One region of the Streptomyces sp. NPDC005496 genome, then DNA from elsewhere that is predicted to be linked to it. Evidence: riboswitches for the same ligand, from Rfam matches in the RefSeq annotation. Region 1 holds a riboswitch; each other region holds the start of a gene.
What was found. A riboswitch is a leader RNA that binds a small molecule or an ion and turns the genes downstream of it on or off. The one in region 1 is predicted to bind cobalamin.

Region 1 (6,854 bases):
CGTCGGGGCCGTGCACCAGCAGGGTCGGGATGGTGAGCCGCGCCGGGTCCACGACCTCCCGGACGCGGTCGCCGTGCGGGCTGGTGCGCCCCTGGGCGGCGCGCACCGCGAGGGGCAGCAGCGCGGCGGGCGTGCGGCGGGCCGAGGCCAGCGCGCGCAGCGTCGTCTCCCAGCTGAGCACCGGCGAGTCCAGGACGAGTCCGGAGATGCGGTCGCGGAGCGCGGAGTACGCGGCGGCGTGCAGGGCCATGGTGGCGCCGGTGGACCAGCCGTGGAGGACGACCTTCTCGGCGCCGTAGCGCACCGCGTAGCGGATGGCCGCGTCCAGGTCGCGCCACTCGGTCTCGCCGAGGTGGTTCAGCCCGTCCTGCGAGCGGGGTGCGCCGAGGTCGCCCCGGTAGGCGAGGTCGAGCACCGGCAGATGCTGGCGCTGGAGGAACGGCATGACGTTCATCGGGTGTTCGCGGGTGGTGCCGAGGCCGTGCACGGTGATCACCCAGGTGTCGCGCGCGCCGGGCACGAACCACGCGGGCAGGGCGCCGAGCTCGCCGGGCACGTCCACGTCGGCGTGCTCCAGGCCGAGGGCGCCGGCCGGGTCGCCCACGTACACGTTCGGGGTCAGCCAGACCTTGTCGCCGGGTTCCAGGGTGCCGTGCGTGACGCGTTCCAGGCGGCGTACGACCGTGTCCGCGGGGTGCGGGGCACCGTCCAGGACCGGGCCGACGACCGCGTGGGAGCCGTCGCCGCCGAGTCCGTACGTACCGGGGCGCAGTGAGGCCAGGGCGCGGGTGAGGGCGATCTGGCCCGCGGCCGTGGAGTGCACGGTGAGGCGGGGTTCGGTGGGCAGGGGGCGGCCCGGTGGCGCCTTCAGCGCGGCATCGCTGGCGTACCGGCCGGCGGCTACGGAGGCCGCGCCTGCGGCGAGGGCAACGGTGACGGCGGCGGCCGTCGCTTTGACAGTGCGCACCGCTCCAGTCTCCCGGGGGAGCCCGCTGTCGGCCAGCGGGCGGGTCCTCGGCGTTTTCGTCGGCCGGGGCCGCCGGCCGGATCTCGCGGGTGATCGCCCCGGGGTGCGGGCGCCCGCTCCGGGACCCCCCGTGAGGCCGCGGTGAGGTGGCCTCGGGGGAACTCTCGGTGCCGTCGGGAGGGACGTCAGCCCTGCCGCGGGTCCCGGTCCTCCTCGCGCGGCCGGCCGTAGTCGGCCAGCCGCCGGGTCGCCTCGGCCAGCTGGGCGGGGGTCAGGAGGGACGGGGCGAGGCCGGGGACGGAGGACGCGGTGAGCCAGACACGGCACATCCACTCCAGCTGGGCCGTGCGGTCGTAGGCCTGGTCGAGGGTGGCGCCGTGGGCAACGGTGCCGTGGTTGCGCAGGAGGCAGGCCGAGCGGCCGGCGAGGGCCCGGAGCATGTTCTCGGCCAGTTCCTCGGTGCCGTACGTCGCGTACGGGGCGACGCGGACCGGGCCGCCGAGGGCGCCGGACATGTAGTGGATCAGCGGTAGCTCGTGCACGAGCGTCGAGACGGCCGTGGCGTGGACGGCGTGGGTGTGCACGACGGCGCGCGCGTCGGTGGTGCGGTAGACGGCGAGATGCATCGGCAGTTCGCTCGTCGGCGGGAGCGCGCCGCGCACCCGGCGGCCGTCGAGGGCGACGGCGACGAGGTCCGCGGGTGTCAGCCGGTCGTACGGCACGCCCGAGGGGGTGACCAGGACGGTGTCCCCCACGCGCACCGAGACGTTGCCCGACGTGCCGACGACCAGCCCGTCGGCCACGGTGCGGCGGGCCGTCGCCACGAGCTCGTCCCAGGCCGCCGCGAGCCGCTCCCCCGCGTCCTCGGCGTGCCGCACCCCAAGGTCCCCCGCGACCGGGTCCGTCGCGTGCACCCCGGTGGGGCCTCCCGGGGTCGGCGCCGTCCGGTCTCCCCCGTCGCCCCGGGTCCCGTCCCGCCCCGACCGGTCGTCCCGTGGGTCCCGCCGCTGTTCGACCATGCCGCGATCCTGCCAGGACGGGCGCCCACCCGCGGCTGCCGACGGCACGGGTGTCCGCGCCGAACCCGCGCGGCCCGACGAGCAGTTGACCAACCACATCACCCACTGTCACCCCACGGACACGGATGGTCAAAGTGCCGCCGGTTTTCCAGTAGCCTCTGGGGGATTTGTCGTGGCGTGTCGTCATTCCGTCGCCATTTCCATGGGGGAGAGCATGGCCCGTGAGCACCACCCGTCCCGCCGCCGGGTCCGCGCGATCGCGGTCGCCGTGGCGGCGCTCGTGGCAGGCGGGGCCGCACTGGCCGGGGCGCCGGTGTCGGCGGCGGGCAAGCCGCGGGGACACGACGTCTCCTCGCACCAGAAGAACGTCGACTGGCCGGCCGCGAAGGCCGAGGGGGCCCGGTTCGTCTACGTGAAGGCGACCGAGTCGACCGGCTACCGGAACCCGTATTTCGGCCGCCAGTACGACGGCTCGCGCGCCGCGGGCCTCCTGCGCGGCGCGTACCACTTCGCCCTGCCGGACCGGTCGTCGGGTGGCGCGCAGGCGGCGTTCTTCGTACGCAACGGAGGCGCCTGGCGTCCGGACGGCTGGACGCTGCCGCCCGCGCTCGACATCGAGTACAACCCGTACGGGAGGAAGTGCTACGGCCTGGGCAGGGCCGCGATGGTGAGGTGGATCCGGGCGTTCAGCGACGGCGTCGAGCGGGCTACGGGCCGCCGGCCGGTGATCTACACGACGACGCACTGGTGGAACGACTGCACCGGCGCCAGCTCCGCCTTCGCCGCGGACCACGCGCTGTGGATCGCGCGTTACGACTCGGCGGACGCGGGGCCGCTGCCCGCGGGGTGGACGTACTGGACGTTCTGGCAGTACGACAACGGCGGCCGGCTGCCGGGTGACCAGAATCTCTTCAACGGGTCCCTGCGCGGACTGCGGACCTTCGCGAGGGGCTAGCGGAGCCCCATATTCCGCCTCTCTGCGGCCCTCGCACGCGCCAGTCGCACACAAGCGGAAGGGCGGCACGCCGATCGGGTCACCGCTCCGCCCGCCCCAGTTCATCTTCCGTTCACCCAGGTTGCCTACGTTCCACTTGCCACTGACGTCCAACAGAAGCCTGGGTAAATGGAACACATCACGCTTCTCCTCGGGATCGTGATCGTTACCGCTCTCGTGTTCGATTTCACGAACGGTTTCCACGACACTGCCAACGCGATGGCGACGACCATCTCGACCGGCGCTCTGAAGCCCAAGACGGCGGTGGCGATGTCCGCCGCGCTGAATCTCGTCGGCGCCTTCCTCTCCGTGGAGGTCGCCAAGACGATCTCCGGCGGCATCATCAACGAAGAGGGCATCCGCACCGAGGTCATATTCGCGGCGCTCGTCGGCGCCATCCTGTGGAATCTGCTGACCTGGCTCCTGGGTCTGCCCTCCAGCTCCTCCCACGCACTCTTCGGCGGCCTCATCGGCGCCGCGGTCATGTCGGCCGGCTGGTCGTCGGTGAACGGCTCGACCGTCGTCACCAAGGTGCTCATCCCCGCGGTCGCCGCGCCCGTCGTGGCCGGACTCGCCGCGATGCTCGCCACGCGACTGACGTACAAGATCGGCAGCCGCGCCGACGAGAAGGCGACCGCCAAGGGCTACCGCGCCGGCCAGATCGCCTCCGCGGGCCTGGTCTCGCTGGCCCACGGCACGAACGACGCGCAGAAGACGATGGGCATCATCACCCTCGCCCTGGTCACCGGCGGCGTGCTCGCGCCGGGCTCCAACCCTCCCACCTGGGTCATCGTCTCGGCCGGTATGGCCATCGCGCTCGGCACCTACCTCGGCGGCTGGCGCATCATCCGCACCATGGGCAAGGGCCTCACCGACCTCGCGCCGCCGCAGGGCTTCGCCGCCCAGACCAGCGCCGCCACGGTCATCCTGGCCTCCTCGCACCTGGGCTTCTCGCTCTCCACCACCCAGTCCTGCTCCGGCGCGGTCATGGGCTCCGGCCTCGGCCGCAAGGGCGGCGTCGTCCGCTGGTCGACCGCGACCCGCATGTTCATCGCCTGGGGCCTGACCCTGCCCGCCGCGGGGCTCGTCGGCGCCGGCGCCGAGTTCCTCACCCAGCAGGGCACCTGGGGCATCATCGCCACGGGCACGCTGCTCGTGGCCGGTGCCGGGGTCATCTGGACGCTCTCGCGCCGCCAGCCCGTCACCATGGACAACGTCAACGAGACCGACGCCGAGCCCGCGGGTGTCGTCACCACCGCGATCGCCGCGGTCACCCCGCCGCCGGCCGGCCCGGTCAGCCTGACGGCCACCATCCCGGCCCCGGACTCCGGTCCCTCCACCGAGCCCACCCGCCCGGCCACGGTCTAAGGAACGAACAGCATGCACATCGACTGGGCAGCCCTCGGCTCCGTGTTCGGAGTCAGCCTCGTGGTCACCGTGGCCCTCGTCGGCCTCTTCACCCTCGGCATCGTCGGCCTCACCAAGCGGGAGTCCGCCGGCGCGCAGGGCGGATCCGCCGCCCTCGCGGTCACCACCGCGTACGCCTGCTTCGCCGCCTGCGCGGCGGCGGTGGGGTACGGGATCTATCTGATCGTCGCCTGACGACCGGACAGAACCGGCGAAAGCCGAACAACGCGGCATCACTTCACGTGGGGTGCGGGACGGATCACCGTCCCGCACCCCACGTGCGTGTGGGCCTTCGCACACTCTCCCTCCGCAGGTCAACAGCAAGTTGACGGCTGTTCTGAGCCCGTGGTGGACTGCCGGAGCCAAGTACGGCGACTGGAGAGGAAGCCGGTGTGAATCCGGCGCGGTCCCGCCACTGTCACCGGGGAAGGAAGTCCCCCGGGAGCCAGGAACTCTCCCCGCCGGTCTCTTCGAACCAGGGCGCGGACACCCTGAGTGAGGACATATCGCCATGCGCGGCTGCCCGTTGCGGGTCTTGTTGAGTACGAGGGTTCTACTTCACCCCACGGCGGGCTGACGCCGTGCGTGCCGATCGCGTCTTCGCGTACGGCGCCACCGCCGGCCTCCTCGGCGACCTGCTCCTCGGCGATCCCCGCCGCGGGCACCCGGTCGCCGCTTTCGGACGGGCCGCGGGCGCCGTGGAACGGGTGCTGTGGCGGGACCACCGCGGGTGGGGCGCGCTGCACACCGCCGTCTGCGTGGGCGGCGCCGCCGGGCTCGCCGCGCTGGCGAGCCGTGCCGTACGCCCCTCCCCCGCCGCCTCCGTCGCGCTGACCGCCGCCGCCACCTGGGCCGTCGTCGGCGGTACCTCCCTCGGCCGTGAGGCCCGCGCCGTGGGCCGCGCGCTGGAAGCCGGGGACGTCGACGCCGCCCGTGAGCGGCTGCCGCACCTGTGCGGGCGGGACCCGCAGGCGCTGGACGCCGACGGGATCGCCCGGGCCGTGGTCGAGTCCGTCGCCGAGAACACCTCCGACGCCGTGGTGGGAGCCGTCGTCTGGGGCGCCGTCGCCGGGGTGCCCGGACTGGTCGCCTTCCGGGCCGTGAACACCCTGGACGCCATGGTCGGCCACAAGTCGGCCCGCCACCGCCGCTACGGCTGGGCCTCCGCGCGGCTCGACGACGTCGCCGGCTGGCCGGGTGCCCGGCTCACCGCCGTCCTCGCGGCCGTCGCGGGCGACGACCCGCGCGGCGCGGTCCGCGCCTGGCGCGCCGACGCCGGCCGCCACCCGAGCCCCAACGCCGGTCCCGTGGAGGCCTCGTTCGCGGGGGCGCTGGGCGTGCGGCTCGGCGGGACCCTCTCCTACGGCGGCAGGGTCGAGCACCGGCCCGTGCTGAACGGGAGCGGCCGAGCCGTCGGGGTGCACGACATCGAACGGGCCGTACGCCTGTCGCGCCGGGTGAGCCGGCTCGCGCTGGGCGTCTGCGTCGCGGGACGACTGCTGTCGAAGGGAGCGAGGCCGTGAGCGGCGGGCTGCTGGTCGCCGGAACCACCTCCGACGCGGGCAAGAGCGTCGTGACCGCCGGGATCTGCCGGTGGCTGGTGCGGCAGGGCGTGAAGGTGGCGCCCTTCAAGGCGCAGAACATGTCCCTCAACTCCTTCGTCACGCGCGAGGGTGCGGAGATCGGGCGGGCGCAGGCCATGCAGGCGCAGGCCGCCCGCGTCGAGCCGACCGCGCTGATGAACCCCGTGCTGCTCAAGCCGGGCAGCGACCGCAGCAGCCAGGTCGTGCTGATGGGGAAGCCGGTCGGCGAGATGAGCGCGCGCGGCTACCACGGGGGCCGCCAGGAGGCGCTGCTCGGGACCGTGCTGGAGTGCCTGGCCGAGTTGCGGGGCACGTATGACGCGGTGATCTGTGAGGGGGCCGGCAGTCCTGCCGAGATCAATCTGCGGCGCACCGACATCGTGAACATGGGCATCGCCCGCAACGCGCGCCTGCCCGTCCTGGTGGTCGGGGACATCGACCGGGGCGGCGTCTTCGCGTCCTTCTTCGGCACGGTCGCGCTGCTCAGCCGCGAGGACCAGGAGCTCGTCGCCGGGTTCCTGGTCAACAAGTTCCGCGGGGACGTCTCGCTGCTGGAGCCGGGCCTGGAGATGCTGCACGGGCTCACCGGCCGGCCCTCGTACGGCGTCCTGCCGTTCCGGCACGGCCTCGGCATCGACGAGGAGGACGGACTTCGGGTGTCCCTGCGCGGGAGCGTCCGGGAGTCCGTCGTGGCGCCGCCGGTCGGCGAGGACGTGCTGCGGGTCGCCGTCTGCGTGGTGCCGCTGATGTCCAACTTCACGGACGTCGACGCCCTCGCCGCCGAACCGGGCGTCGTCGTGCGGTTCGTGGACCGGGCGGAGGAACTGGCCGACGCGGACCTGGTCGTCGTACCGGGCACCCGTGGCACGGTGAACGCCCTGCGG
Region 2 (6,854 bases), on a different contig from region 1:
TGCCCTTCCACTGGCCGCCGGACTCCTCGGCGATGGAGCCGCCGGCGTCGTAGACGAAGGACATCGCGGCGTACCAGTCACGGGTCGGCTGGTACCAGGCGCTGAACTTGTCGCCCTGCTTCTTCTGGATCTTGTCCAGGGCGGTGGTGAGTTCCTTGTACGTCTTCGGCGTGGACTTGACGCCGGAGGCGGCGGCGATGTCCTTGCGCCAGTTGCCGACGCGGCCACCGGCGTAGTACGGCACGCCGTAGGTCTTGCCGTCGTAGGTGACGGACGCCTTGAGGCCGTCCAGCCACTGGTCCGCGTTGTCGAACTTCGACGCGTCGACGGGAGCGAAGGCGCCCTTGACCATGTAGCCGAGCATCTCGGTGTTGCCCATCTCGACGACGTCGGGGGCCTTGTCGGTGGCGAGGACCGCGTCGAGCTTGGCGTTCTTGTCCGGCCAGCCGTAGTACTCGTGATTGATCTTGACGCCGGGGTGCTTCTTCTTGACCGCCGCGTCGGCGGCCTTGACCAGCTCGGGCCAGTTGTTCTGCGCGTCCACCGTCAGCCAGACGGTGAGTTCCTTGGCCTCCGCGCCGCCCTTGCCGCCCCCGGAGTCCTTGTCACTGTCCCCGCACGCCGCGATGGAAACCATCATGCCCGCGATACCGATCGCGGCTATCAGCTTGCGCTTCACGCCACCCTCCTCAGGGATGCCATAAACCCCCCTGCCCACCGCGGTGACCTGTGACGAGTACTGCCCGTGGGGCCGGGACCTGGACCAATGGTGTAGACCAGTACGGGGAGCTTGGCCTAGACCTAGAGGGGTGTCAAGGGTGAAGAAGACCCTCCAGGTGAGCGTTACGGGACCGACATATGCAGGGACCTTTCATTGCTCAACCGACAGAAGGGACAGGGGTGTTCCGGTGGCACGAACAGGGCACCCCGGACCTGGGCGGCGACCCTCCGACGGACGCGATGGACTAGACCAACGGGGACCCCGACGGTATATAGAGGGGATCACGGAGCGTGCGGGGGACACTCGCGCGCGAAGCCGTGCCACGATGTGAGCCGTGGCCGATCGGGTATGTCGGTCGCTTCGGCATCCGGAGCCGGGAAGGCAGAGCATGAGCACCGACGTCAGCAGTGCGGAGAACGAGGGTGGGGCACCCATCCGTACCGCGCGCGTGCCCAAGTACTACCGCCTGAAGAAGCACCTGCTCGACATGACGGAGACGCAGTCGCCCGGCACCCCGGTGCCGCCCGAGCGCACCCTCGCCGCCGAGTTCGACACCTCCCGCACGACCGTGCGCCAGGCACTCCAGGAGCTGGTCGTCGAGGGCCGCCTCGAACGCATCCAGGGCAAGGGCACCTTCGTCGCCAAGCCGAAGGTCTCCCAGGCGCTCCAACTCACCTCGTACACCGAGGACATGCGCGCCCAGGGTCTCGAACCCACCTCGCAGCTGCTGGACATCGGCTACATCACCGCGGACGAGACGCTCGCGGACCTGCTCGACATCACCGCCGGCGGACGCGTGCTGCGCATCGAGCGGCTGCGGCTGGCGAGCGGCGAGCCGATGGCCATCGAGACGACCCACCTCTCCGCCAAGCGCTTCCCCGCCCTGCGCAGGTCGCTCGTCAAGTACACCTCTCTCTACACCGCGCTCGCCGAGGTCTACGACGTCCACCTCGCCGAGGCCGAGGAGACCATCGAGACCTCGCTGGCCACCCCACGCGAGGCCGGCCTGCTCGGCACCGACGTCGGGCTGCCCATGCTGATGCTCTCCCGGCACTCGCTCGACAGGACCGGTCAGCCGGTGGAGTGGGTGCGCTCGGTGTACCGGGGCGACCGGTACAAGTTCGTGGCCCGCCTCAAGCGGCCTATGGACTAGATCGCCCGGGTCCCCGCATGAAGCGAGCCCTCATGAGTGCGGAAAACGCCGTCGTGGGGCATTCGCCGCCGCGGAGAATCCCCAGGTCGGGACCGATATGCGGACGGGGGGTTCCGTCTGCGTGACACCGTCGCCTACATTGCCTGCGCATTACACAGGTGATCAGCGAGGGGACGGAGCCGCGGAATGTCAGATGTGCCCGAAGTCAAGCCACCGGTGGTGACACCGGTCCGCGTGGTCATTGCCGTCTGCCTCGTCGCGCCGTTCGTGGCGATGCTGTGGGTCGGCTCCTACGCGAAGACCGACCCGACGTTCATCGGAATCCCGTTCTTCTACTGGTACCAGATGCTGTGGGTGCTCATCTCCACGCTGCTCACGATGACCGCGTACCAGCTCTGGCAGCGTGACCAGCGTGACCAGCGCGCCCGCGCGACGAAGGACGGGGGTGCGTCGAAGTGAACGACGGCGTGAACGGAGTCGCCCTCGGCGTCTTCATCTTCTTCTTCCTGGCCGTCACGGTCATGGGCTTCCTGGCCGCGCGCTGGCGCAAGGCCGAGAACGAGCACAGCCTCGACGAATGGGGCCTGGGCGGACGGTCGTTCGGCACCTGGGTCACCTGGTTCCTGCTCGGCGGCGACCTCTACACGGCGTACACGTTCGTCGCCGTCCCCGCGGCGATCTACGCGGCGGGCGCGGCCGGCTTCTTCGCGGTGCCGTACACCATCCTCGTCTACCCGCTGATCTTCACCTTCCTGCCGCGGCTGTGGTCGGTCTCGCACAAGCACGGCTATGTGACGACCTCCGACTTCGTGCGCGGGCGCTTCGGCTCCAAGGGGCTGTCGCTCGCGGTCGCCGTCACCGGCATCCTCGCCACGATGCCGTACATCGCCCTGCAACTCGTCGGCATCCAGGCGGTGCTGGACGTGATGGGCGTCGGCGGCGGCGAGAACACCAACTGGTTCGTGAAGGACCTGCCGCTGCTCATCGCGTTCGGCGTGCTGGCCGCCTACACCTACTCCTCGGGGCTGCGGGCGCCCGCCCTGATCGCGTTCGTGAAGGACACCCTGATCTACATCGTGATCGCGGTGGCCATCATCTACATCCCGATCAAGCTGGGCGGGTTCGACGAGATCTTCAAGGCGGCGGGCGAGAAGTACACGGCCGCCGGCGCGGGCGGGGTCGTGCCCGCCGAGGCCGGGCAGTGGACGTACGCCACCCTCGCGCTCGGCTCGGCGCTCGCCCTGTTCATGTACCCGCACTCGATCACGGCGACGCTGTCCAGCCGCAGCCGTGACGTGATCCGGCGCAACACCACGATCCTGCCGCTGTACTCCCTCATGCTGGGCCTGCTCGCCCTGCTCGGGTTCATGGCGATCGCGGCCGGGGTGAAGGTGCAGAACGGGCAGCTGGCGATCCCGCAGCTGTTCGAGAACATGTTCCCGGACTGGTTCGCGGGCGTGGCCTTCGCGGCCATCGGCATCGGCGCGCTGGTGCCGGCGGCGATCATGTCGATCGCGGCGGCGAACCTCTTCACCCGCAACATCTACAAGGACTTCATCAAGCCGGACGCGACGCCGCAGCAGGAGACCAAGGTCTCCAAGCTGGTCTCGCTGCTGGTGAAGGTGGGCGCGCTGGCCTTCGTCCTCACCATGGACAAGACGGTCGCGATCAACTTCCAGCTGCTGGGCGGCATCTGGATCCTCCAGACCTTCCCGGCGCTGGTCGGCGGCCTGTTCACCCGCTGGTTCCACCGCTGGGCGCTGCTCGCCGGCTGGGCCGTCGGCATGGTCTACGGCACCTTCGCCGCGTACGGGGTCGCCTCCCCGACGCAGCGGCACTTCGGCGGCAGTTCGAAGGAGATTCCCGGCATCGGGGAGATCGGCTACATCGGGCTGACGGCCTTCGTGCTGAACCTGGCGGTCACGGTCGTGCTCACCTTCGTCCTGCGTGCCGTGAAGGCTCCCGACGGCCTGGACGAGACGTCGCCGGAGGACTACACGGCGGACGCCGGGGACCCGGGCGTCCAGGTGGAGCTGCCGCCGGCCACGGCGGGCACCTCGCACTGAAGTCCCTCTCGTACACACCATGTCGGGCCGCCGGAGGAAAACCGGCGGCCCGACGTCGTTCCCGTCCGGCAGACTCACCCGCATGGACATCATCGTCAGGCGGGCGCTGCCCGGGGAGTACGGGACGCTCGGGGAGATCACCGCACAGGCGTATCTCGGTGACGGTCTGCTCGACTTCGGGGAGGGCGACGGCTACCTGGTGCACCTGCGGGACGTCGCGCGGCGCGCCGCCGCGGCCGAGGTCCTGGTCGCCGTGGACCGGGACGCCACCGTGCTCGGCGGGGTGACGTACGTGCCGTCGGCCGGCAACGCCATGGCCGAGCTGGCCCGTCCCGGCGAGGCCGAGATCCGCATGCTGGCGGTCGCCCCGCAGGCGCGCGGAAGAGGAGCGGGCGAGGCCCTGGTGCGCGCCTGCGTCGACCGCGCGCGGGCCACGGAGGGCTGCGTCCGCGTCGTGCTGTCGACCCAGCGGACCATGCGCGCCGCGCACCGGATCTACGAGCGGCTCGGCTTCGTCCGGACCCCCGAGCGCGACTGGAATCCCGTCCCGGAGCTCGACGACATCCTGCTGCTGACCTACGAACTGACGCTCTGACAGCTGCGTCCACCGCGGCCGACTGACACCCTCCGGAGCCGACACGACACAACATGTGGGGGTGCGTCGACGGCCCGGCACAAGATGTATGCTCATGCTCGCTGTCGCCGCAGGGGAATCCGGTGCGAATCCGGAACTGTCCCGCAACGGTGTACTTGTGCGTGTTCGCGCACACGGTCAGTCCGAGGACCTGCCGACAGTGCGCCCGGCCCGTCCGGTCCGGGTGCCCAGACGTCCGGGCCTCGTGGAGTGGGCCGGTGGACGCACGCGTACCCGTGCCGGGGTGACGTGTGCCCCGCTGCCCTCCCTCCAGGCCCCGTGCCGAGCGAGGGAGAGCCCCACGTGACCATCGCGCCAGCCGATCCGGCCGCAGCGACACCGTCCGCGACAGCGGCGGAGACGGACGGTCCCGGTGCCGCGTTGCTGCGGACCCTGACCGACCTCACCGCAGACCTCCCCGGCGCCGACCCCGGCCGGGTCGCCGCCGCCGCCCTGCGCGGCCGGTCCGCGCGGGCGGACGGGGCGGAGCTGCGCGAGCTGGCCACCGAGGCCGCGGCGGGACTCATCTCCGAGGACCCCGTCTACTCGCGCCTCGCCGCCCGGCTGCTGACGATCGGCATCGCCGCCGAGGCCGCCTCCCAGGGCGTCACCTCCTTCTCCGCCTCGGTCGCCGTCGGCCACCGGGAGGGGCTGATCGCGGACCGCACCGCCGAGTTCGTCCGCCTGCACGCGGAGCGCCTGGACGCGCTCGTGGACACCGCCGGGGACGACCGCTTCGGCTACTTCGGCCTGCGCACGCTGCACAGCCGCTACCTCCTGCGGCACCCGATCACCCGGCAGGTGATCGAGACCCCGCAGCACTTCATGCTGCGCGTCGCCGCCGGCCTCGCCGAGGACGACACCCCGCGCGCCGTCGACGAAGTGGCCGCGCTCTACGGCCTGATGAGCCGGCTCGAGTACCTGCCGTCCTCCCCCACGCTCTTCAACTCCGGTACGCGGCACCCCCAGATGTCGTCCTGCTACCTCCTCGACTCGCCCCTGGACGAGCTGGACTCCCTCTACGACCGCTACCACCAGGTGGCCCGCCTCTCCAAGCACGCCGGCGGCATCGGCCTGTCCTACTCCCGCATCCGCTCCCGGGGTTCGCTGATCCGCGGCACGAACGGGCACTCCAACGGCATCGTCCCGTTCCTGAAGACCCTGGACGCCTCGGTCGCCGCCGTGAACCAGGGCGGCCGGCGCAAGGGCGCGGCGGCGGTGTACCTGGAGACCTGGCACTCCGACATCGAGGAGTTCCTGGAGCTGCGCGACAACACCGGCGAGGACGCCCGCCGTACGCACAACCTGAACCTCGCCCACTGGATCCCGGACGAGTTCATGCGCCGGGTCGACGCGAACGGCGTCTGGTCGCTGTTCTCACCGTCCGACGTGCCCGAGCTGGTCGACCTGTGGGGCGAGGAGTTCGACGCCGCGTACCGCGCGGCCGAGGAGGCCGGGCTCGCGCGGAAGACGATCCCGGCCCGGGACCTGTACGGCCGGATGATGCGCACGCTGGCGCAGACCGGCAACGGCTGGATGACCTTCAAGGACGCCGCCAACCGCACCGCCAACCAGACGGCGGAGCCCGGGCACACCGTGCACTCCTCGAACCTGTGCACCGAGATCCTGGAGGTCACGGACGACGGGGAGACCGCGGTCTGCAACCTGGGCTCGGTCAACCTCGGGGCGTTCGTGGTGGACGGGGACATCGACTGGGAGCGGCTGGACGAGACCGTCCACACCGCGGTGACGTTCCTCGACCGGGTCGTGGACATCAACTTCTACCCGACCGAGCAGGCGGGCCGCTCCAACGCCCGCTGGCGCCCGGTGGGCCTCGGCGCGATGGGCCTCCAGGACGTCTTCTTCAAGCTGCGGCTGCCCTTCGACTCCCCGGAGGCGAAGCGGCTCTCCACCCGGATCGCCGAGCGCGTCATGCTGGCCGCCTACGAGGCGTCCGCGGACCTCGCCGAGCGCAACGGCCCGCTGCCCGCCTGGGAGAAGACCCGCACCGCCCGCGGTGTGCTGCACCCCGACCACTACGCGACCGAGCCGGCCTGGCCGGAGCGGTGGGCGGCCCTGCGCGAGCGGATCGCGGCCGTCGGCATGCGCAACTCGCTGCTGCTCGCCATCGCGCCGACCGCGACGATCGCCTCCATCGCCGGCGTGTACGAGTGCATCGAGCCGCAGGTGTCCAACCTGTTCAAGCGCGAGACGCTGTCCGGCGAGTTCCTCCAGGTCAACTCCTACCTGGTGGACGAGCTCAAGCGGCTCGGCGTGTGG
Region 3 (6,854 bases), on a different contig from region 1:
TGGCCGGGGGAGCGGCGTCGACCGGCGAGCGCCTGAGCGCGAACCGGGGGCGGCGGGCCGCAGTCCCGGCCGGCCCGGGATGCCGCGCCGTGCCCGGCGCCGGCACCGGTGCCGGGGTGCGCGTCGCGAGGCGTTCGCGCAGCGCCCCGGCGGTCCTGCGGGCGTCGCGCACGGTCAGCGGGAGCGGCGACCAGCCCGCGAGGCGGCCCAGCTCCACCACCGGCGGGTACACCGGGGAGACGGCCATCACCTCGGCCGGGGTGCCGAGGACGGGCGCGGCCCTCGGGGCGGGCAGCAGGACCACGCGGTCCGCGTACTGCACGACCCGCTCCAGCCGGTGCTCCGCGAGGAACACCGTCGTCCCGAGGTCGTGGACGAGGCGCTGGAGGACGGCGAGGACCTCCTCGGCGGCGGCGGGGTCCAGCGCGGACGTCGGCTCGTCGAGGACCAGCACCCGGGGGTGCGGCGTCAGCACCGAGCCGATGGCGACCCGCTGCTGCTGGCCGCCGGACAGGGTGAGAAGGGGACGGTCGCGCAGGTCGGCCAGACCCAGCAGGTCCAGCGTCTCCTCCACCCGCCGCCGCATCACGTCCGGGGCGAGCCCCAACGACTCCATGCCGTAAGCGAGTTCGTCCTCGACGGTGTCCGTGACGAAGTGGGACAGCGGGTCCTGGCCCACCGTGCCCACGACGTCCGCGAGTTCGCGCGGCTTGTGCGTGCGGGTGTCCCGCCCGGCGACGGTGACCCGGCCGCGCAGGGTGCCGCCGGTGAAGTGCGGGACCAGACCGCCGACCGCGCCCAGCACCGTCGACTTGCCGACCCCGGACGGGCCCGCCAGCAGCACCAGTTCACCCTCCGGGACCTCGAAGTCCAGCCCCTGGACGGCCGGTTCCGCGGCCCCCTCGTACGTCACCGAGACGTCCGTGAAGCGGATCATGAGGACTCCTTGGGGGTGGGGGCGACGACGGAGGGCAGCAGCCCGAGCAGGATCGCCGCTGCGGGCCACAAGGGGAGGGCGGGTGCGGTCAGCGGGACGACGCCGGGGTGCAGGGCCGCCGGGTCCCGCGAGCCGGCCACGACCATCAGCGCGGCCACCGCGACCCCGGAGGCCGAGACGAGCCAGGCCCGCGGGCCCCAGGCGTCCGGCCGGTAGCGCGTGCGCAGCGTACGGCGTCCGCCCAGCCACAGGCCGCCGAGCGCGGCGGCCACCCCGGCGACGAGCACGGGCAGCCCGTACGTCCCGCCCTCCGCGGTCAGCACTCCGTAGGTTCCCGCGCAGACGCCGAGCAGCCCGCCCAGGGTGAGCGCGGACGTGGTGCGGCGGACGGCGGCCGGGACCTGGGCGGTGCGCCCGTACCCGCGCGCGTCCATCGCCGCCGCCAGCGCGACCGAGCGCTCCAACGCGCCCTCCAGAACGGGCAGTCCGACCTGGAGCAGACCGCGCAGACCCCGGTCGGGGCGCCCGCGCAACCGCCGGGCCGCCCGCAGCCGCTGGACGTCCGTGATCAGGTTCTGCGCGTACGTCAGCGCGACGACCACGGCGACGCCCGCCTCGTAGAGCGCGCCCGGCAGCGACTTGAGCAGCCGGGCCGGGTTCGCGAGGGCGTTCGCCGCGCCCACGCAGGACAGCAGCGTGGCCAGTTTGAGGCCGTCGTACAGCGCGAAGACCAGTCCCTCGGCGGTGACGTCGCCGCCGATGCGCACGCCCTCGGCCCAGTCCGGCAGGGGGACCTCGGGGAGCGCGACCAGGACCCGCTCGCCGGGGATGGGCGAGCCGAGGAACACGGCGAACACCAGGCGCACGGCCAGCACGGCGAGGGCCAGCTTCATGAACGCGCCGTAGGAGCGGGCCCAGGGCGCGTCGGTGCGGCGGACGGCCACGACATAGCCGGCCACGCCGACGAGCAGGCCGAGCAGGAGGGGGTTGGTGGTGCGGGAGGCGGCGGTGCCCAGGCCCAGGGCCCAGATCCACCAGGCGCCCGGGTGGAGGGCGTTGCCGCGGTTCGCCTCCACGGTGAAGGGGCGGCGGCGCCGGGGCACGGAGCCGGGGAAGCGCTCACCGGGCTCGCGGCGGGGCCCGCCCCCTCCCGGGGGACGGCGGTCCTCGGCCGGGGCGGGACGGTGGTTCTCGTCCGTCGTCACAGGTGCCACCTCGCTCAGTGCCGGCGGCGCCGGGCCTGCCATATCGCGGCCGCCCCCAGCGCCGCCACCGCCGCGAGGCCCGCGAGCAGGCCGGCCGAGGGGCCGGAGCCCCCCGAACCGGACTCGGACGCGGACCGCGGCCGTGCCGAGGAGTCGGGGTCGCCGGCCGCGACCTGTTCGCCGCAGCCCGTCCGCGGGTAGCCCGCGATGGCGCACAGCAGCGCGTTGGTGTCGTAGCGCAGCGGCTTGGCGACGGCGGCGAGCGCGTCGGCCGTCGTCGCGTCGGTGCCGACGCGCGCGCAGGCCGTGCGGGCGCGCGGCGGCGTCTGCCCGGACGGCGCGTCCGCGGCCGTACCGAAGTCCAGGACGAGCGCGATCCGCTTCCTGCCGTCGCGGGCGGGCGTCCCGCCGCAGACGGCGTCGAAGTCCGGCTTCGTACGCGGTTTCGTGGCGCGCGAGGAGTCCTCGCTCACGGCGAACCGGAAGCCCTGCACGTCGCCGTCGGAGGGCCGCGCGGTCGACGGGCCCTGCGTGGCGTACGTCCAGGAGCCGCCGCTCAGGTCCCAGAACGACCAGTAGCGGTAGCCGACGGCCTGGGCCTGCCCGGCCCCGCCGAGCACCAGGAGCAGCACGGCGAGGACGGCGGCGGCACCGCGCCGGGTCACGGCTGGCGCTTCCTGTTGCGGCCGCTGATCAGGAAGCCGACGCCGATACCGGCGACCAGGCCGACACCGACGATCCACCACACGCCGAGGCCGCCTTCCTCGTCGCCGTCCTTCTTCTTCTCGCCCGGGGCGTCCGTCTGGCCGGCGGACTGGGGCGCGGGGCCGGTCGCGGCGAGCCGCGCCACGAGGTCGGTACCGCCGAAGTCGCGCGGGTCGGTGCCGGTGGCGTGCGCCGCGAAGATCAGCTGGGCGTACGCGGCGGGACCGGACTTCGCGGCCCACGCGCCTGAGTTCTTCTCCAGCCAGGCCAGCGGCTTCTTCGTGTCCTCGGTCCGGCCCGCGGCGGCGAGCGCGACGACCGCGTCCGCGGTGTTGCCGTGGTCGGGCTGGTCCTTCGCGCCGGGCATCGCCGACGTGAGGTGCGAGGTGCCGCGCAGGGCGCCGGCGAGGTGGGCCGCGCCGTTGCGGGCCGCGTCCCCGGGCGTGAGCTTCTTCGGGTCCGCGCAGTCGGCGCCGTCCGCCGCCTTGCCGGCCTTCGCCGCGAACCCCTTGCCGAGGGCGCCGAGCACGCCGGCCGCCGTCGCGTCCTCGTTGGCCGCGAGGGCGCCCTTCTTGTCGGGCTGGTAGGCGAAGGCGCCGCCACCGTCCTCGTCGCACGGGACGGACAGCTTCAGCAGGGCGTCGTACGGGGACCTGCCGTCCTTGGCGGTGTCGCCGGGCGCGGTGCCCGAGGCGGCCAGGGCGCCGATCACCACGGACGTCGAGTTCGCGTCGCTGGCCCCGCCCGCGGCGAAGCCCCAGCCGCCGTCCTTGTTCTGGACGGACTTCAGCCAGGCCACGGCCTTGTCCCTCTCCGCGTCGTGACCGCCGAGCGCGGCGAGCGCCTGCACGGCGGCGGCCGTGCTGTTGGTGTCCACCATCGTCTTGGCGCCGCACTTCGCGGACGCGTCGGCGCGGTACGGGGCGAAGGCGCCGTTCGCGCACTGCTGACCGGTCAGCCAGTCGACGGCCTTCACGGCGGGCTTCACCCCGGTGGTGTGCTGGGCCAGCAGCGTGAGCGACTGCCGCCAGACCCCGTCGTAGGTGGGGTCGGCGGAGCCGTAGAGGCCGGAGGGGAGCGCCTGGGACGGTGAGGCGGACGGGGACGAGTCGTCGGCGAGGGCGGCGGATGCGGCCGCCGTACCGATCACGGCGGTGACGGCGAGTACCGCGGCGCTGCGGCGAACAATCATGACTCTCCCTGCGGGGAGCCGGGCAGCACCGGGCACGCTGGAGTACCGGGTGGCTCCGGCCCCGTATCCCTCGACGGTGCCGGCCAGCGGCGGGCTGCCGATGGCGCGAGCCGGTCACGTCCCGCGCGAGGCGATCCGGCTCACCGTCCGGCGGACGGTTCACGGTTGCGGGTCAGCGCCGGAATTGCACCGGCTTCCCCCCGTACGGGTGTGATGACGACGCGCTCACTCTACCGGCCCGTAGCCAGGCGCCCGTGGGCCGCCCGTGCGGACCCCGTGGGCGGGGCCGGCACGGGCGGCCCGGAAGGTCGCGGCCGACGGCGACGACGGGGAGACCGCCCGGTTCCGGCCGGAGGCGGACGCGGCGAACCGGACCCCGGTGGCCTGACGCCGGGACGCGCGGCACGGCGCGCGCCGGGTCAGGGCGTGCGTGCGGGGACCGTCGACTCCAGCGGTTGGCACAGGACCAGGGCGAGGTCGTCGTCGGGCGCACCCCCGGTGTGCGTGGTCAGCCGGGTGTAGAGCGCGTGCAGGGCGTCGTCGGGCAGGGGCTCGCGCAGGGCGAGCGCGGCCTCGCCGAGCAGCGGGAAGGCGTTGCCGTCCGGGTCGCGGGCCTCGGTCAGGCCGTCGGTGTAGAGGAGGAGCCGGTCGCCGGGCTGGAGCCGTACGCGGTACTGACGCGTCTCGGGCGCCAGCCCCAACGGCGTGCTGGGCACCCCGGATTCGAGCAGCTCGACGCGGTCGCCGGAGCGCAGCGGCGCCGGATGGCCGCAGTTGACCAGCCGCACCTCGCCGGGCGCGAACTCGGCGAACACCGCGGTGACGAAGTCCTCGGGGCCCAGTTCCGGGGCGAGCCGGGCGTCGAGGCCCTCCGCCAGCACCGTCAGGTCCGGTGCGGTGTAAGCGAGTTCACGGAATCCGGTGATGGTGTCGGCCGTCAGCCTGAGGGCGTCCAGGCCGTGCCCGCGCACGTCACCGACGAGGACCCGCAGTCCGTACCGCGTCATCGCGACGTCGTACAGGTCCCCGCCGACCGTCGACTCCAGGGCGGCGCAGTGGTAGCGGGTGCAGACCTGCGTCCCGTCCAGGTTCTTCGAGATGGGCCGCAGGATCGCCTCCTGGGTGACCCGGGCCACCTCGCGGGCCTGGACCAGCATCCGGTCCAGGAGTTCGCGCTGCCGGGCCGCGTACACGGTCAGGGCGCAGCCGAGCACGAGTCCGCTCCAGCGCACGGTCAGCTCCAGGGGCGGCACCTCCTCGGCGAGGCCCATGACCAGTCCCAGGGCCGCCGAGCAGCAGCAGACCAGCAGGGTGGACCGCGGTCCGAGCCGGACGCAGGCCGTCAGCGGGGCGATGAGCAGCATCGTGATCAGGGAGGGGACCTGGTCGAAGAGCAGGTCGGGGACCGCGATCAGCAGGCAGACGGCCAGCGGCGCGGCCGGCAGGCGCGGGCTCCTCTCACGTGCGTCCGTGCGGCCCGCGTCCCTGGCGGTCATCCATTGCCCCTGCTCCCTCGCGGTCATCCTCCGACGATCTCCGACTATCGCCCGTCACCCTCCGACCAACAGGGGGTTGATCGCATCTCTTCGGAATGTGCCGGGAAGTGGCGGCACATCAGGGCTTTGTGTCCGAGTTCGGTGAGCCGTGCGCGGTGTGGGACTGCTCTCGTCACACTGTGCCGTGTGTCCCAGCCATCGAACGGTGACCGACCGGGCAACCTCCCGCCCGAGACCCGCAGCTTCGTCGGCAGGCGTGCCGAACTCCAGTGGCTCGACCGGGCGTTGGACCCCGGAGTGGACGCCGGACGGCTGGTGAGCGTCGTCGGGACCGGCGGGGTGGGCAAGACCCGGCTCGCCCTGCGGGCCGCGGGCCGCGCCGCCCCGGACGCGTACCCGGACGGCGTCTGGCTGGTCGAGCTGTCCCCGCTGCACACCGCGGGACTGGTCGGCCTCGCCGTGGTGGAGGCGCTGCGCCTCGCCGACCGGTCGACGGCACCGGTCACCGACGTGCTCGCGCAATGGGCCCGTGACAAACGGCTGTTGCTCGTCCTGGACTCCTGCGAGCACGTCCTCGCGGACTGCGCCGCCCTCGCCGGGACCCTGCTGTCCGCCCTGCCCGGACTGCGCGTCCTCGTCACCAGCCGCGAACCCCTCGGCCTGCCCGGCGAGCGGGTGCTGCGCCTGGAGCCGCTGCCGGTGAAGGACGACGCCGTGGAACTCTTCGCCGACCGCGCGGCCGCGGCCGACCCCGCCTTCGTCCTGGACGACCTCAGCCGCGCCGCCGCCACCGCCGTCTGCCGCCGCCTCGACGGCATCCCCCTCGCCATCGAACTGGCCGCCGCCCGCCTCGCCGACCTCTCCGTCGAGGAACTGCACGGCCGGCTCGTCGAACGCCGCCCGCCCTCCCGGCTGGACCTGTCCACCCCGACCGGGGACGCGGGCCCGCCGCGCCACCGGACGCTGCGCACGGCCATCGGCTGGAGCCACGAACTGTGCGCGCCCCAGGAGCGGTTGCTGTGGGCCCGGCTCTCGGTCTTCGCGGGCGGCTTCCGCGCGACGGCCGCCGAGGACGTGTGCGCGGGCGGACCGCTGCCCGCGGGACGGGTCGGCGCGCTGCTGGACCGGCTCGTCGAGCAGTCCATCGTGGTGCGCCACCGCACCGACCCGGCCCGCTTCCGGCTCCTGGACACCGTCCGGGAGTTCGGCGCCGACTGGCTCCGCGCGCTCGGCGAGGAGCCCGCGGTACGGCGGCGGCACCGCGACCACTACCGGGCGCTGGCCCGCCGCGGCTGCGCCGAGTGGAACACCGGACGCCA
Region 4 (6,854 bases), on a different contig from region 1:
GGGGGACTCCTCGTCACGGTCGTGGCCGGCTCGTTGCTTCTCGGCGCCTCCGGTTGTGGAGGGGACGGAGATGCGGAGGGAACTCCGAAAACTCCGAAGGACTACAAGGTGGTTGGGGGGACACGGCTGTGCGGTGGCAAGGCTGTGTCCGCCGAGGCGTCTCGGGCGCTGAAGGTGATCACGGGGTCGTCGCGGTTCGAGGCGTCGGCGAAGGAGTACACCGTCGCACAGGCCGCAGCGGACCTTGTCGAGGAGTTCCCGGTCCCCACCGTGACCAAAGACGTGTGCCGCGTCCATCTGCCCATCGGCACGCCGGACTTCGTGCTCAGGATCACGTGGAAGCTGGTCGACGGCCCTCCGACGGACGAACCGCCGGCCCCGAAGTTCACCGTGCTGAAGATGGGAGAGGACGCCCTGGCCGCGGCGGACATGGCGTACGTCCAATTCGCATGCCGGAGCCCCAGGTTGTCCGACGCGTCGAGGTCGGGTCACGTCCTCATCGGCGTCCAGCGCTGGGGGATGCCGCAGGAGCCCGAAGGTGACACCAGGGCATTGAAGGAGGCCTACGCCACCGTGGCCCACTCCGTCTCGCTCGCCATGGCCGAGGAGTTGCGCTGCGAAAAAGACGGCGGGCTTCCTGCTCGGGCGGTGCTGGATCCCGTGGAGCCGCGTCATACGCAGTGATCCGGCCCGGTACTGTCCCGGGCCCGCCCCGTTCCTGTGACGGGGGCGGGGTGCACGGACGCCGTAGGAGCCTATTGTCTTCGCCGGTGAGCGTGACAAGGCCCCCGTCGGCCCGGGGTGAGGGCCGTCAGGGGCGCAGGCCGTACGGGTCGTCGCAGAGTTCGAAGACCGGCTCGCCGCGGACCGGGTCCTCGGCGACGGTGAGCCGGACGCGGCCGCCCGGGTGGATGGCGATGAACGGCCCCTTCACGCGGCCGCGGACGGTGAAACCCTCCGCCATCTCGATCAGGGAGACGTTGCGCGCGGCCGGGGTGTTGCGGCGGACCACGGTGGTGCGGCGCACGATGCCGGTGCCCTGGCTGCGTTCGGTGCGCAGGTCGCTCGACGCGCAGACCGGACACAGCAGCCGGTGGAACATGGTGGTCCCGCACCAGCGACAGCGCTGGAAGGCGAGGCGTTCCTCGCTCGACTTGCCGGCCCAGGCGGGGGCGCCGCTCTCGACGGGGACGGTGGCGTTGCTCTCAGGGACGTCGGCGTCCAGCACGTCCGCCGCGATCCCGATTCCCGGGTGGAACACGATGTCATCTCCCTGCGCTCGGCCGGAATCTGATGTGCTCGGATCGCCGTGCACGCGCCACAGAGTATGGCACTCAGTGCCAGTCGTAAAGGCACTGCGTACCCTCAATCGGTCCAGACGGACTCGATCTCCTTGACGACCCGCCACATGGGGACCCCGCGCCGGGCCACCAGGACCACCACGTCCTCGCCCTCCTCCGTACGCGCCACCGGGCCCTCCGTGCCGAACGTCCGCCGCACGTAGTCCAGGGCCCGGTCCACGAAGGCGTCGGCGTCCCCCTCGCCGTCCGCGCGCAGCCAGGAACGCAGGGCGTTGTTGTGGGCCGCGACCACGGCGGCGGCGATCACGTCGGCGTGCAGGGTGCCGTCACGCCGGTCGGTGAGACGGGTCCGCAGGTGGTCGGCTAGGGCACGCTCGTAGCGCCACACCACGGAGAGCTCGTACGCCCGCAGCCCGGGCACCCGCTTGGTCAGCCGGTAACGCTGCACGGAGAACGTCGGGTTCTCCGCGTACATCCGCAGGACGAGCCGGGCCGCGTCGCAGACGCGCGCGACGGGGTCGTCCTGCGGCGGGCCGGACTCCAGGAACTCGGTCATCTCCGCGAGACAGCGTTCGTGGTCCGGGAAGACCACGTCCTCCTTCGACGGGAAGTACCGGAAGAACGACCGTCGGCCCACCCCGGCCAGCGCGACGATGTCGTCGACCGTCGTCTGCTCGTACCCCCGCTCCAGGAACAGCCGGAACGCGGCCGCGACCAGGGCGTCGCGCATCGGCGGCTTCGGCGCCCCCGCGCCGGCCGACGGACCCCCGGGGGATGTCTCGCTCATGCGGCGAAACTAGCATCGGCGGCATCGAGGTGACACTCAGTGCCTGGTGGGGAGGGGACTGAGTGTCATGCGTGTTCCGGGTGCGGAGTCGGCCCCGTGCCAATAGGGCTCCGGCGCCCGCCACGCTCGCCCGGCCCCCTGCGCTCCGGCGCCCGCCACTGTCGCCCGCCCCCCGGCGCTGAGGCTCGCGGCCCCGTCTCAGCCGCCGTCGGCCGGGCGGACCGCCCAGCGCTGCTCGACCCTGGCAAGGCGCCAGTACGCGAGCGCGGCGGCCCAGACGATCACGAAGAGGCCGACGATGATGAAGCCCACGTTGTCGAGGTCTAGCTCCGCGATCCAGCCGGTGACCGCGTCCCGCAGGTCGAGCTTGTCGTGCAGGACGCCGACCAGCTCGATGGTGCCGATCAGGAACGCGACCGCGATCGACAGCCCCGTGATGGTGAGGTTGTAGAACACCTTGCGCACGGGGTTCGAGAAGGCCCACTGGTAGGCGAAGTTCATGAACGTGCCGTCCAGCGTGTCGAAGAGGCTCATGCCCGCCGCGAACAGCAGCGGCAGGCACAGGATCGCGTACCAGGGCAGCCCGGCCGCCGCCCCGCTGCCCGCCATCACCATCAGCGTCACCTCGGTCGCGGTGTCGAAGCCGAGGCCGAACAGGAAGCCCAGCGGGAACATCTGCCCGGGACGGCTGATGGACTTGGTGAAACGGCCGAGGATCCGGTTCATGAACCCCCGTGAATCCAGGTGCTCTTCGAGCTGCCGCTCGTCGTACGTCCCCTCCCGCATCGCCCGGAAGACCCGCAGAATGCCCATCAGGGCAACGAGGTTGAGCGCCGCGATGAGGTACAGGAACATGCCGGAGACGGTCGTACCCATGACGCCCAGCACCTGGTGCGTGCGCGAGCCCTCGTTCATGATGCGTCCGGCGAGCTGGGTGCCGCCCGCGATCAGCGCGGCCAGGACGACCACCACGCTGGAGTGACCGAGCGCGAACCAGAACCCCACGGACACCGGCCTCTTGCCGTCCGCCATCAGCTTGCGCGTGGTGTTGTCGATGGCCGCTATGTGGTCGGCGTCGAAGGCGTGCCGCATGCCCAGGGTGTACGCCGTGACGCCGAGCCCGATGCCGAAGGCCTTGGAGCCGACCTCGTAGTGCGCCGGAACGACCAGCAGGAACAGCACACCGAACGCGACGACGTGCAGTGCGGCGATCACCGCCAGCAGACCGGCGGTCCGGACGGTGTCCTCGCGCCGCCACTGGAAGACGGTGGGGCCCGTGGGCCCGGTGGGCAGGGTCATGCGGTCACGCTCCAGCACCTCGTGGATCACTTCGTGAGATGCCGTGGCCGGTCTCCTGGCTTGCGGGTACCTCCCGCGCGAGCCGAAGCCGAGCGTGGTGGAGGGTCGACGCGCCCGCCCCTGCCTTCCCGGCCGTCCGGCCAGTGGCGCCGCCCTGGGGCGGCACGGGACGAGAACTCCCCGATCACAGTGGCGAGGGCCGCTCCGGACTGAGCCCCTGAAAGGCTGTCACCGGTCTTCCCGAACACCACGACGCGCCAACCTTAGGTGCCGCCCGTGAACGGCTGCAAGCCTGCACAGTTGCGCAGGTATCCAAGATCACACGGCGCCTCCTGGAAGAATGCCGCCATGCATCTCGTCCCCGCCGACCGTGCCGGCCGGCGCACCATCGACGGCCACCGGGTCTGCGACGCCGTGGCCGCCATCGGCGAACCCACGGCGGTACGCGCGTGGGCCGACCGCTTCTCGCTGCTCGCCGACCCTGGCCGGCTCGCTCTCCTGCTGGCGCTGCACCGGGCCGGGCCCCTGGCCGTCTCCGACCTCGCCGTCGCCACGGGCATGAACGACCCGGCCGTGTCGCAGGCGTTGCGGCTGCTGCGTACGGCGGAGGTCGTCGTCGGCGAGAGGCAGGGCCGCGTCGTGCGCTACCGGCTCGTCGACGCCCCGACCGCCGCGCTGCTGGAACACTGCGGCACGGGCCTCGCCTGAATCCGGCACGACAGCCCCGACAGTCCGAGCCCGACGGCTCGACAGTCCGAGAGACCGACGGCTCGACAGTCCGAGAGACCGACGGCTCGACAGTCCGAGAGACCGACGGCTCGACAGTCCGAGAGACCGACGGCTCGACGGCTCGGTAGCCCGACCGCCCGTAGGTCCGACCGCCCGGTTGTTACCGGCAGTTACGGCAGTTCGGCGGCCCGGTCCGCTGTCTCCCGGCCGTTCAGAGCCCTTCTCCGGCAAGGAGAACCGTCGCGTACCGTGTCGCTGTTCGGCCGAACGGGTGACCATGCGTAAGAATTGCCCGGTGCAGACAACCATGGCGAGCCAGGGCGGGGATGGCCAGTGAACAGCCACGACGTCACCGATGAACAGTGGGAAGGGCTCGCCCAGGTCGTTCCGTTGCGCGGCCGGGACGCCTGGCCTTCCGCCGTCGGTCACCGGGCGATACCCGAGGCCGCGACCGAGACCAGGCGGCGCTTCGTCGTGCTGCGGGTCAATGTGTTCGCGGACGCCCGCGAGGTCGCCGAGACACTCATGGCGGGCATCCCCGTCCTGCTCGACCTGACGGGCGCCGAGACCGATGTCGCCAAGCGGGTGCTGGACTTCAGCACGGGCGTCGTCTTCGGCCTGGCGAGCGGGATGCACCGGGTCGACCGCAACGTGTTCCTGCTGACACCGCCGGGCACCGAGGTGCAGGGGTTGATGGAGGGGGTCGGGGTTCCGGGGCTGTGACGTGGACGTTCCCGGCGCGGTCGGGCACTCGCGGGTGACCTGACGAGGGGCGGCCGGACGGTAGCCGGGGCCGCGTGATCAACGGGCGTGATCCCTCGAACGAAGGAAGGTCGCCCGGGTGGAACGGTTCGCCTCCCGGCGGAGTCCTACCGTCCGGATATGACCGTGCCGCCTTTGCCTCCCCTTCAGCCTGTTCAGCCCGTTCGTTCGGTTCAGTCCCTTCGGGTTGTTCCATCCGTTCCGTCCACTTCATCTGGCCGACCGGTTCGGCCGGTTCAGTGCGTTGAGCCCGATGGACCCGGTGAGTCCCTTTCTCCCGTCGGGTACCGCGTGGATGCCGCGGGGCGTCCGGGCCGGTTCGGCGCCCCGAAGCCGACCGGGCGGGAGGTGCCGGTCGAGCCGGCCGCGCAGGAGCGGGTCCCCGAACCGCGAGCGGCGGGGGCAGGGGCGCGACCGGCGGGTGCGGGGATGCCCGTACGGGGAAACGGGGTGGCCGGCCGGACCGGGCCGCTGGGGGTTGGGTCCGCGGGTCTCGACGAACGTGAGTCGGATCGGTCGCGCGAGCTGCGTCAGTTGGATCAGCCGCGTGACGCGCGTGAACCGCGCGAGTCCCACGAGCAGTGTGAGCCGCGCCAGGCCGTACCGGCAGGTGCCGCCGAGGCGGGTTCCGCCGCGCCGAGTCCTCAGCCGGCCCGGCCGGAACGGCCGAGCGTCACCCACCTGCGGCTCTCCGCCTTCGCCGGGCACCGCGCCGCCGACTTCACGCTGGGACGGCTGACCCTCTTCGCGGGCCCCAGCGGCAGCGGCAAGTCCAGTGCGTTACGGGCGTACGAGGCGCTGGCGCGGCTCGGTGGCGGGGCCGAGCTGTGCGAGGTGTTCCCCGACCCGGCCGCCTGCGTACCCGAGGGGGCCCGCCCGGACGCCCAACGTCGGCGCGGCTTCCGTATCGGCTGTACGGCCGACGGCCCCGAAGGGCCGGTCCGGCTCGACCTCGCCGTACAGGCCGAACCCGAACTGCGCATCGTGGGCGAACGGTTGACCGCGGGCGGACTCGTCCTGCTGGAGACGGCGCTGCGGGACCCCAGCCGCCCGGTCGTCCAGGCCGCCTGGCACACGGCGGGCTCGTCCCCCGTGACCCGGGGCCCACTCCCCGACGACCGCCTCGGCACCGCCCTGCTGCCCCTGCGCGTCGCGGGCAAGACCGACGGGCAGCGCCAAGTGCTCGCCGCCGCCGAGCAGATGGTGATCGCGCTGCGCTCCGTCTTCCCCTGTGACCCGCGCCCGCCGTACATGCGCGCACCCGTGCCGGTCGGCGGCGGGCGCCTGCTGCCCGGCTGCGACAACCTCGCCGACGTGCTCTGGCGCACCCGGACCGAGTGCTCCCGCCGGCACGGGCTGCTCGTCCAGGCGGTCCGCGCCGGCTGCGCGGGCCCCATCGCCGACCTGCTCGCCGAACCCCTGCGTGACGGCACCGTCCGCGGGTTGCTCGACCGGGGCGACGGCCGCCGTACGGACGTGGGGCTGCTGGGGGACGGTGAGTTGAGGTATCTCGCGCTGGCCCTGGTACTGCTCACCGGGCCCGGAGTGCTGGAGGTGGACCCCGCCGGTGAGGTCCCCGCGGCGCTCCAGACGCTGACCGTACTGGCCGACGGCTTCGACCGCTGCATGGACGCCCGGCAGGCGGGGGAGCTGCTGCGGCTCGCGGCGCGGATGTGCGAGCGGGGGCACATCCGGCTGGTCGGGGCCGTGAGCGACGCGTCGTGGGCGGCGGAGGTGGAGGGAGTGACGGTGGTAGACCTGGGGGTGTGACGGAACTGGACGTGGCGCGGTTGCAGCGCCGACTGGGCGAGTTCGCGGCCGTACGCAACTGGCAGCCCTACCACACCCCCAAGAACCTGGCCGCCGCGCTCAGCGTGGAGGCGTCCGAACTGCTGGAGATCTTCCAGTGGTTGACGCCGGAGGAGTCGGCCCGCGTGATGGACGACCCGGACACCGCGCACCGGGTGACCGACGAA

Region 2: it holds a riboswitch for cobalamin, as region 1 does, so the genes downstream of both, ACFYQQ_RS10205 (ribonucleoside-diphosphate reductase subunit alpha) here and ACFYQQ_RS26665 (cobalamin biosynthesis protein) in region 1, are expected to answer to the same signal.
Region 3: it holds a riboswitch for cobalamin, as region 1 does, so the genes downstream of both, ACFYQQ_RS05465 (prenyltransferase/squalene oxidase repeat-containing protein) here and ACFYQQ_RS26665 (cobalamin biosynthesis protein) in region 1, are expected to answer to the same signal.
Region 4: it holds a riboswitch for cobalamin, as region 1 does, so the genes downstream of both, ACFYQQ_RS03735 (HoxN/HupN/NixA family nickel/cobalt transporter) here and ACFYQQ_RS26665 (cobalamin biosynthesis protein) in region 1, are expected to answer to the same signal.

Annotation. Positions count from the first base shown of each region.
Region 1 covers NZ_JBIAJQ010000009.1:64,965-71,818, forward strand. Annotated here, with positions in the region: gene ACFYQQ_RS26640 (alpha/beta fold hydrolase) at 1-967, opposite strand, end outside; gene ACFYQQ_RS26645 (class II aldolase/adducin family protein) at 1,153-1,986, opposite strand; gene ACFYQQ_RS26650 (lysozyme) at 2,201-2,941, shown strand; gene ACFYQQ_RS26655 (inorganic phosphate transporter) at 3,110-4,348, shown strand; gene ACFYQQ_RS26660 (hypothetical protein) at 4,361-4,582, shown strand; cobalamin riboswitch at 4,728-4,864, shown strand; gene ACFYQQ_RS26665 (cobalamin biosynthesis protein) at 4,969-5,910, shown strand; gene ACFYQQ_RS26670 (cobyric acid synthase) at 5,907-6,854, shown strand, end outside.
Region 2 covers NZ_JBIAJQ010000003.1:332,387-339,240, forward strand. Annotated here, with positions in the region: gene ACFYQQ_RS10180 (extracellular solute-binding protein) at 1-679, opposite strand, end outside; gene ACFYQQ_RS10185 (GntR family transcriptional regulator) at 1,110-1,874, shown strand; gene ACFYQQ_RS10190 (DUF3311 domain-containing protein) at 2,061-2,333, shown strand; gene mctP (monocarboxylate uptake permease MctP) at 2,330-3,940, shown strand; gene ACFYQQ_RS10200 (GNAT family N-acetyltransferase) at 4,023-4,535, shown strand; cobalamin riboswitch at 4,589-4,748, shown strand; gene ACFYQQ_RS10205 (ribonucleoside-diphosphate reductase subunit alpha) at 4,878-6,854, shown strand, end outside.
Region 3 covers NZ_JBIAJQ010000002.1:193,704-200,557, reverse strand. Annotated here, with positions in the region: gene ACFYQQ_RS05480 (ABC transporter ATP-binding protein) at 1-937, opposite strand, end outside; gene ACFYQQ_RS05475 (CbiQ family ECF transporter T component) at 934-2,040, opposite strand; gene ACFYQQ_RS05470 (SCO2322 family protein) at 2,157-2,807, opposite strand; gene ACFYQQ_RS05465 (prenyltransferase/squalene oxidase repeat-containing protein) at 2,804-4,039, opposite strand; cobalamin riboswitch at 4,147-4,280, opposite strand; gene ACFYQQ_RS05460 (PP2C family protein-serine/threonine phosphatase) at 4,459-5,535, opposite strand; gene ACFYQQ_RS05455 (ATP-binding protein) at 5,722-6,854, shown strand, end outside.
Region 4 covers NZ_JBIAJQ010000001.1:821,184-828,037, reverse strand. Annotated here, with positions in the region: gene ACFYQQ_RS03750 (hypothetical protein) at 1-684, shown strand, start outside; gene ACFYQQ_RS03745 (zinc ribbon domain-containing protein) at 812-1,261, opposite strand; gene ACFYQQ_RS03740 (TetR family transcriptional regulator) at 1,366-2,031, opposite strand; gene ACFYQQ_RS03735 (HoxN/HupN/NixA family nickel/cobalt transporter) at 2,287-3,387, opposite strand; cobalamin riboswitch at 3,415-3,654, opposite strand; gene ACFYQQ_RS03730 (metalloregulator ArsR/SmtB family transcription factor) at 3,736-4,095, shown strand; gene ACFYQQ_RS03725 (cell division protein SepF) at 4,450-4,839, shown strand; gene ACFYQQ_RS03720 (ATP-binding protein) at 5,413-6,648, shown strand; gene ACFYQQ_RS03715 (nucleotide pyrophosphohydrolase) at 6,645-6,854, shown strand, end outside.